2 linked regions of the Tunturibacter gelidoferens genome follow. The protein of the gene in region 1 interacts with the protein of each later gene in a pairwise test. Links are inferred from orthologs where the notes say so. Each region holds a gene or a part of one and is shown in the gene's direction. Other genes may lie near its edges.

The links. The genes of interacting proteins can lie anywhere in the genome.
Region 2: the proteins of nusG (region 1) and rho interact in binary tests that used the Escherichia coli proteins (3 or more experiments, as listed by UniProt). The link is inferred for Tunturibacter gelidoferens from one-to-one orthologs.

What each region holds. Positions count from the first base shown.
Region 1 is NZ_CP132938.1:4,771,684-4,774,881, reverse strand. The notes cover bases 165-3,019. They hold nusG (transcription termination/antitermination protein NusG), read left to right. Parts: upstream 165-1,210; coding sequence 1,211-1,828; downstream 1,829-3,019. Other genes in these bases: RBB81_RS20580 (SPL family radical SAM protein), read right to left, coding at 2,501-3,019; rplK (50S ribosomal protein L11), read left to right, coding at 1,914-2,348; secE (preprotein translocase subunit SecE), read left to right, coding at 886-1,146; rpmG (50S ribosomal protein L33), read left to right, coding at 546-695; tuf (elongation factor Tu), read left to right, coding at 165-260. Also shown: more of tuf, read left to right, coding at 1-164; more of RBB81_RS20580, read right to left, coding at 3,020-3,198. UniProt on the Escherichia coli protein: Part of the processive rRNA transcription and antitermination complex (rrnTAC). The complex forms an RNA-chaperone ring around the RNA exit tunnel of RNA polymerase (RNAP).
Region 2 is NZ_CP132938.1:3,056,121-3,059,384, forward strand. Bases 81-3,001 are described here. They hold rho (transcription termination factor Rho), read left to right. Parts: upstream 81-876; coding sequence 877-2,127; downstream 2,128-3,001. Other genes in these bases: RBB81_RS13575 (DNA-directed RNA polymerase subunit omega), read left to right, coding at 478-699; RBB81_RS13585 (riboflavin synthase), read right to left, coding at 2,226-2,885; ribD (bifunctional diaminohydroxyphosphoribosylaminopyrimidine deaminase/5-amino-6-(5-phosphoribosylamino)uracil reductase RibD), read right to left, coding at 2,890-3,001. Outside these bases: RBB81_RS13570 (YifB family Mg chelatase-like AAA ATPase), read left to right, coding at 1-3; more of ribD, read right to left, coding at 3,002-3,264. UniProt on the Escherichia coli protein: Facilitates transcription termination by a mechanism that involves Rho binding to the nascent RNA, activation of Rho's RNA-dependent ATPase activity, and release of the mRNA from the DNA template.

The sequences.
Region 1 (3,198 bases):
TCTACGTGTTGTCGAAGGAAGAGGGCGGACGTCACACTCCGTTCTTCAACGGCTACCGTCCCCAGTTCTACTTCCGCACGACCGACGTGACGGGTTCGGCGAAGCTGCCTGCGGGCACCGAGATGTGCATGCCCGGCGACAACATCCAGCTGGAGATCACGCTGCATACGCCAGTCGCGATGGAGAAGGGTCTGCGCTTCGCCATCCGCGAAGGCGGACGCACCGTCGGAGCCGGCACCATCAGCGAGATCATCAAGTAAAGATTCGAACGGTTGGCGGCAGGAGGGATTCTGCCGCCTTCTCGTTTTAGTGGTGTTATTGCTTCAATGTTCCATTTGGCGGCCATCGTTCTGACGGATCGGAGCTATGGCTTTCCTGAAACACTGTTTTAAGAGATAATTTAAGAGGACGAGCGTGGCCTGACCGCTTTTCTTCCGTCTCACAATCAGGATTTGGTTGCAGGGGCCATTGCCCTGTGTCGCGGCGTGTCGCTACGCTGCTTGCCAGCCGAGGTGGCTGGCCACGTTAGAAGGAGATTTTTCAATATGCGCGAGATCATTACTCTTCAGTGCCCGGATTGCAAGAACCGGAACTACTCCACCACGAAGAACAAAAAGACGACCACTGGCCGTCTCGAGTTCTCGAAGTTCTGCAACACCTGCCGGAAGCATACGGACCACAAAGAAACGAAGTAATCTCCAGCCGGATTTTGGGAGTGAGGCGAAGGTCTCACTCCGCACCACTGGGGGAGTAAGCTCAACGGTTAAACTGTCGGTCTCCAAAACCGAACTTCTCGGTTCGAATCCGAGCTCCCCCGCCAGTTTGCCCGGTCCCTCAAGTCCGGGAGCAGACACCACAACGCACCACGAAGATTGAGGCAGTACTATGGCCAAGACAATAGCGGTAACCGAACAGCCCAGCACCGGATTGCAGCAGCTCAAGGCGCAGCCAGCACGTCTCGGCGAGTTCCTCAAGGACGTTCGCAGCGAGATGCGCAAGGTAATCTCACCTTCGCGCGCCGAGGTTCAGTCGACTACGATCGTCGTGCTTGTGACTGTCTTCATCTTCGCCGCTTACTTCTGGCTGGTGGATAACATCATCGGCCGGGCGATCGAAGCGTTGTTACACCGGTTGACCCAGCACTAAAAAGATTCGAATTCCGAGCAATAGCGGTAGAGAGAAGTACACGATGCGTGAAAAAGGCACAACGATGGCGGCAGAAGAGCAAAATCCGGAAGAGCAGAATCCTCAGGGAGAACCCTCTGAGCAGCTCGCTCCACCGGTCAATGAGAACTTCAAGTGGTACATCATTCACGCCTACTCGGGCTTTGAGCGCAAGGTGCGCGAGTCGCTCGAGAGCCGTATCACCGCCTTCGGTCTGCAGAACCGCATCGGCCGCATCATGATCCCGACCGAGCCGGTTACCGAGCTGCGCAACGGCAAGAAGTACACCATCGAGCGCGTCTTCCTGCCTGGCTACGTTCTGGTCGAGATGGATCTCGACAACGACCTGTGGCATGTGATCAAGAACACGCCGCGCGTCACCGGCTTTCTGGGCACCGGCGACAACCCGGTCGCGCTCTCCGAGCAGGAAGTAAGCTCCATCCTCTTCCGCACCGAGACCGCAGGCAACAAGCCGACCATGAAGGTCAAGTACGAAAAGGGCGAGCAGGTCCGCATCAACGAAGGCCCCTTCGCCAACTTCACCGGTGCGGTCGACGATATCAACGAGGACAAGCAGACCCTCAAGGTCATGGTCAGCATCTTTGGCCGCTCGACCCCGGTCGAGATCGAGTTCTCCAAGGTCGACAAGGTCGTCGACGAGTAGTTCAAGAGTTTTGAAATAACATTAAGCAGCAGGCGTTTGGATATAACAACGCCCGCCGCTGGAAGAGTAAAGAGGATTTACCCGAATGGCACCGAAGAAGATCACTGGATACGTCAAGCTTCAGATCATGGCCGGCAAGGCCACCCCTGCACCTCCGGTCGGCCCCGCGCTCGGCCAGGCTCAGGTCAACATCATGGAGTTCTGCAAGCAGTTCAACGAGCGCACCAAAGCGCCTGATATGGCCGGACTCACCATCCCTGTCGTCATCAGCGTCTATGCGGACCGCACCTTCAGCTTCATCACCAAGACCCCTCCGGCTCCGGTGCTCCTGCTCAAGGCCGCCGGCATCGAGAAGGGCTCTGGCACTCCGAACAAGGAGAAGAAGGGCAAGGTGACCGAGAAGCAGATCATCGCCATCGCCACCCAGAAGATGCCGGACATGAACGCGACCACCGTCGAGGCTGCAGCGAAGACCATTCGCGGCACCGCCCGTTCGATGGGCATTGAAGTTGTAGGCTAACTCACGGCTGTTCGCACCGACTCAGCTTTATACAAGCGGAGATTTCTACAAGCGAGGACGCAAGGCATCATCAACGACTTTGTCTGTCGACGATGACCTCCGGGCGTCCTCTCTCGTCGTTAACTGTGGCCCCGCCTCAGCCTTCTCGTCGCCTATGCAAATAGTCTTTGCTGTCTCGCCGCTGTTCCCGCACTTTGCATCGGTCTTTTGCCCCCGCCCTCTTCGTTTCGGGTTAGCAGGGCATCGCTCGAACGCTTCCCCAGGCCGTACCTCCGGCAAGCGCCGTCGACCATCTTTGCAAGGCGTTCTCGATACTCTCTTCCGGCAAAGTCAGCCGTGGCAAAACGTTTGGCGTAGTCGGCTTGAAGGGCAGGGAAGTGCTCACGAACGAAGCTCAGGTAAGTAGGACGTGAGCACGGCTTGAGGAAGAGTGGATGGGCGGCGAAGAAACTCGCTCCGACTGCAGCTGCGCGCAGAGCCATGCCGTCAAGCGCCTCTTCGTTATCGGTAATGCCGGGCAGCAGCGGCGAGCCGAAGACTCCTGCGACGATCCCAGCCTCTCGCAACCGCTTCACCGCCTGAAAGCGTAGATCAGGCCGGGGCGCTCGTGGCTCCAGCAGACGCGCCAGCGCTGCATCGGGTGTCGTGATCGTCACGTGCACCACCAAGGTGTTGCGGCGAGCAACTTCTACCAGCAGATCAATATCGCGCTCGATCAGCCGCGACTTGGTCACGATCCCGAGCCGGTAGCCCTCCTTTCGCGCAAACACTTCCAGAAGACTGCGCGTAATCCTTGCCCGCCGCTCGATCGGTTGGTAAGGATCGGTCGCGGTGCCCAGCGCCACCTCGT
Region 2 (3,264 bases), 1.7 Mb from region 1 along the record:
TGAAGAACGGATGTCTCCCATTTCTGGAATATCTTTATTCGCTGGTTCCCGAAAAAAGTATTGACCTTGAGCGTCGAACAGTTTACTTTCCTTGAAGTCGTAGTTTGCTCTGGGTCGCAGGATCTCTTAAACACGAACCGGTTTCTACGATAACTTCTGGGTTTGCCAGGTTTCTGGCGAGCTTCCTGTTTCACACTTGGGCGCGGCGAGCGCTGAATCCTACGGAAGAAACAGATTCAGCTAAGAACGCTAACTTAGCTAACAGGGCAGGTTGTTGTCTTGCAGACGCAATATGTCAGATATCAAGATAGTCGAGATTTCTGACGAATTGCGGAGTCCCCGGATGGATTCTCTGCGTCTAATGTGTGAGGCTTAAACACGGTAGCGATCTCTAGATCGGTTGCCACATTTTGAATGATTTCGGGCGAGTTAGCGCTAACAAGACGCTTCAGCTTCGGAAATTGAAAGGGAGAAACTATGCGCTCGGATCTGATTTTTGGAGCTCTCACGCACGTGAACAACCGCTATGAGCTTTGTCAACTGGCGTCGAAAGCGACGCGTAAACTGCATAAGCCAAACACGCGGTTGCAGGACACCACCAACGAAGTTCTGGATCGCTTCAAGGACACCATTCCAATGGATGAGTCTGGCGAAGCTGTCGTAGAAAAGGTACAATTACAAGAGCGCCGCGCGGCATAACGCGCGGCTGTTTCACCTCTCCAACTTTTGGATCAATCTAACCTCTAATCCGCTCTACAATCCATCCGCTTTTCGAATTTTTCACCACACATCCGGCCTTCCGCACGACCCTCTGTCAAGCAGATCCCGCCTCAGTTCCAAACAATCCCTCCTAAAATTCAAATTTCCAGGTAAAACATGACTATTTCCGAGTTAAAAGAACACAACATCGCGGAGCTGGGTAAACTAGCGCGCGGTCTCGACATTGCCGGAACCAGTGGTCTCCGCAAGCAAGACCTTATCTTCAAGATTTTGCAGGCGCAGAGCGAAAAAGAGGGGCATATCTTTGCAGAAGGTGTGCTTGAAATTCTGCCCGATGGTTACGGCTTCCTTCGCTCTCCCGACTACAACTATCTGCCCGGTCCCGATGACATCTACGTTTCTCCTTCACAGATTCGCAAGTTTGACCTGAAGACAGGGGACACGATCAGCGGCAATGTCCGTCCGCCGCACGAGGGCGAGAAGTACTTCGCGCTGGTCAAGATCGAGGCGATCAACTTCGAGTCGCCGGAAGAGACACGAAATAAGATTCTGTTCGACAACCTGACGCCTTTGTACGCCCAGGAGCGGGTGAAGATGGAGACGGTTCGCGAGCATATCTCCGGCCGGGTGATGGATTTGCTGACGCCGGTTGGTAAAGGGCAGCGAGGGTTGATTGTGGCTCCCCCGCGTACTGGCAAGACGATGTTGCTGCAGTCAATCGCTAATAGCATCACGGCGAATCATCCGGAGGTGGTGCTGATCGTTCTGCTGATCGATGAGCGCCCGGAAGAAGTGACCGATATGCAGCGTAGCGTCAAAGGTGAAGTGATAAGCTCCACCTTCGATGAGCCGGCGGCGCGTCACGTCCAGGTTGCTGAGATGGTGATCGAGAAGGCCAAGCGGTTGGTGGAGCACAAGCGCGATGTGGTGATCCTGCTGGACTCGATCACGCGTCTGGCGCGTGCGTACAACACGATCGTTCCACCTTCGGGCAAAGTGCTCTCAGGCGGTGTGGATTCGAATGCTCTGCAGAGGCCGAAGCGCTTCTTCGGTGCGGCTCGCAACATCGAGGAAGGTGGTTCGCTGACCATCATCGCGACTGCGCTCGTTGATACCGGCTCGCGCATGGATGAGGTGATCTTCGAGGAGTTCAAGGGAACCGGCAACATGGAAGTGATTCTGGATCGCAAGCTGGTAGATAAGCGCGTGTTTCCGGCGATCGACATTCAGCGTTCCGGGACACGTAAGGAAGAGCTGCTGATTCCGAAAGAGGATCTGCAACGGACCTGGATTCTGCGCAAGGTACTGAATCCGTTGTCGCCTGTTGAAGCGATGGAGCTGCTGACCGACAAGCTGGCAAAGACTCGGAACAACCAGGAGTTTCTACACAACATGAGCTCGATCTAACTTCGAGGTAAGAAGCACGCAAGAGCGCGGCCTTTTGGCCGCGCTCTTTTTTGTTTTCTGCTTGATTCGCTCAGATTCGTCTCAAGCATCACGCTCTGTCAGTAGCCGTTGGCGATGAGGTACTCCTCGGTGAGGGTGAATTTTTCTGGTAAGTGTTGGCGTTCGGCGTATTTGCTGAGGACGTCTACCTCAATGTTGAGGGGGGAGCCGGGGGTGAGGGTGTGGAGGCTGGTGGAGGCGTAGGTGTGGGGGATGATGGCTACCTCGACCACGTTGTCCACGATGGAGGCTACGGTGAGGCTGATGCCTTCGATGGTGATGGAGCCCTGGGGAACTACGTATCGGGTAAGCGTGTCGGGGAGCTGGATGCGGAGACGCCAGTCGGTATCGGGCTGGTTGGGCGTGATGGGGGCGAGGGAGATGAGGGTCGCGGTTCCGTCGACGTGGCCTTGAACGACGTGGCCGCCTAGCGGCGAGCCTGCTGGTGTCGGGAGCTCCAGGTTGACGATGGCATCGGGGCGCAGGTGGGTGAGGGTGGTGCGGGCGATGGTTTCGCCGGCCAGGTCTGCCGAGAAGCGCGGCGGGAAGGCGTTGGGCTCGATGCTGAGAGCCGTCAGGCAGACGCCGTTGACTGCAATGCTGTCGCCGGTGTTAAGGCGCGCGGTGAGCGTGGGCGAGGCGATGGTGATGCGGGTCGCGCCTGCGGTTGGAGTGATGGCTAGAAGCTTGCCGGTGGTCTCGATCAGTCCAGTGAACATGGTCTTAGCTTATCGCTTTCGATGGTGGTGGGACGGGGTTGGGCCATGGGTCGTGGAGGTAGCCGGTGACGCAGGCATCGGGGCCGTAGGTGGCACGGGTGACACGGTGCAGGGACTCTTCGAAGAGGTAGGGGGAGCCGATGCCCTGGGCGAAGGGGATGGCCTGGTCGCCTAGCTCGGTCTCGGCGTAGATGAGGACGGCTTTGTCGACCAGGTTTTGCTGAAGGAAGGCTCCGTTGAGGTGGGAGCCGCACTCGAGCAGGAGGCTGAGGATGTTGCGCTCGGCGAGGGTGGAGAGGACGGCGGGGAGGCTGAGGCGTCCAGCGTGGTCGGGGAGGGTTTCCACCTGTATGCGGAGGTCGGTTAGAGCAGTGATCCT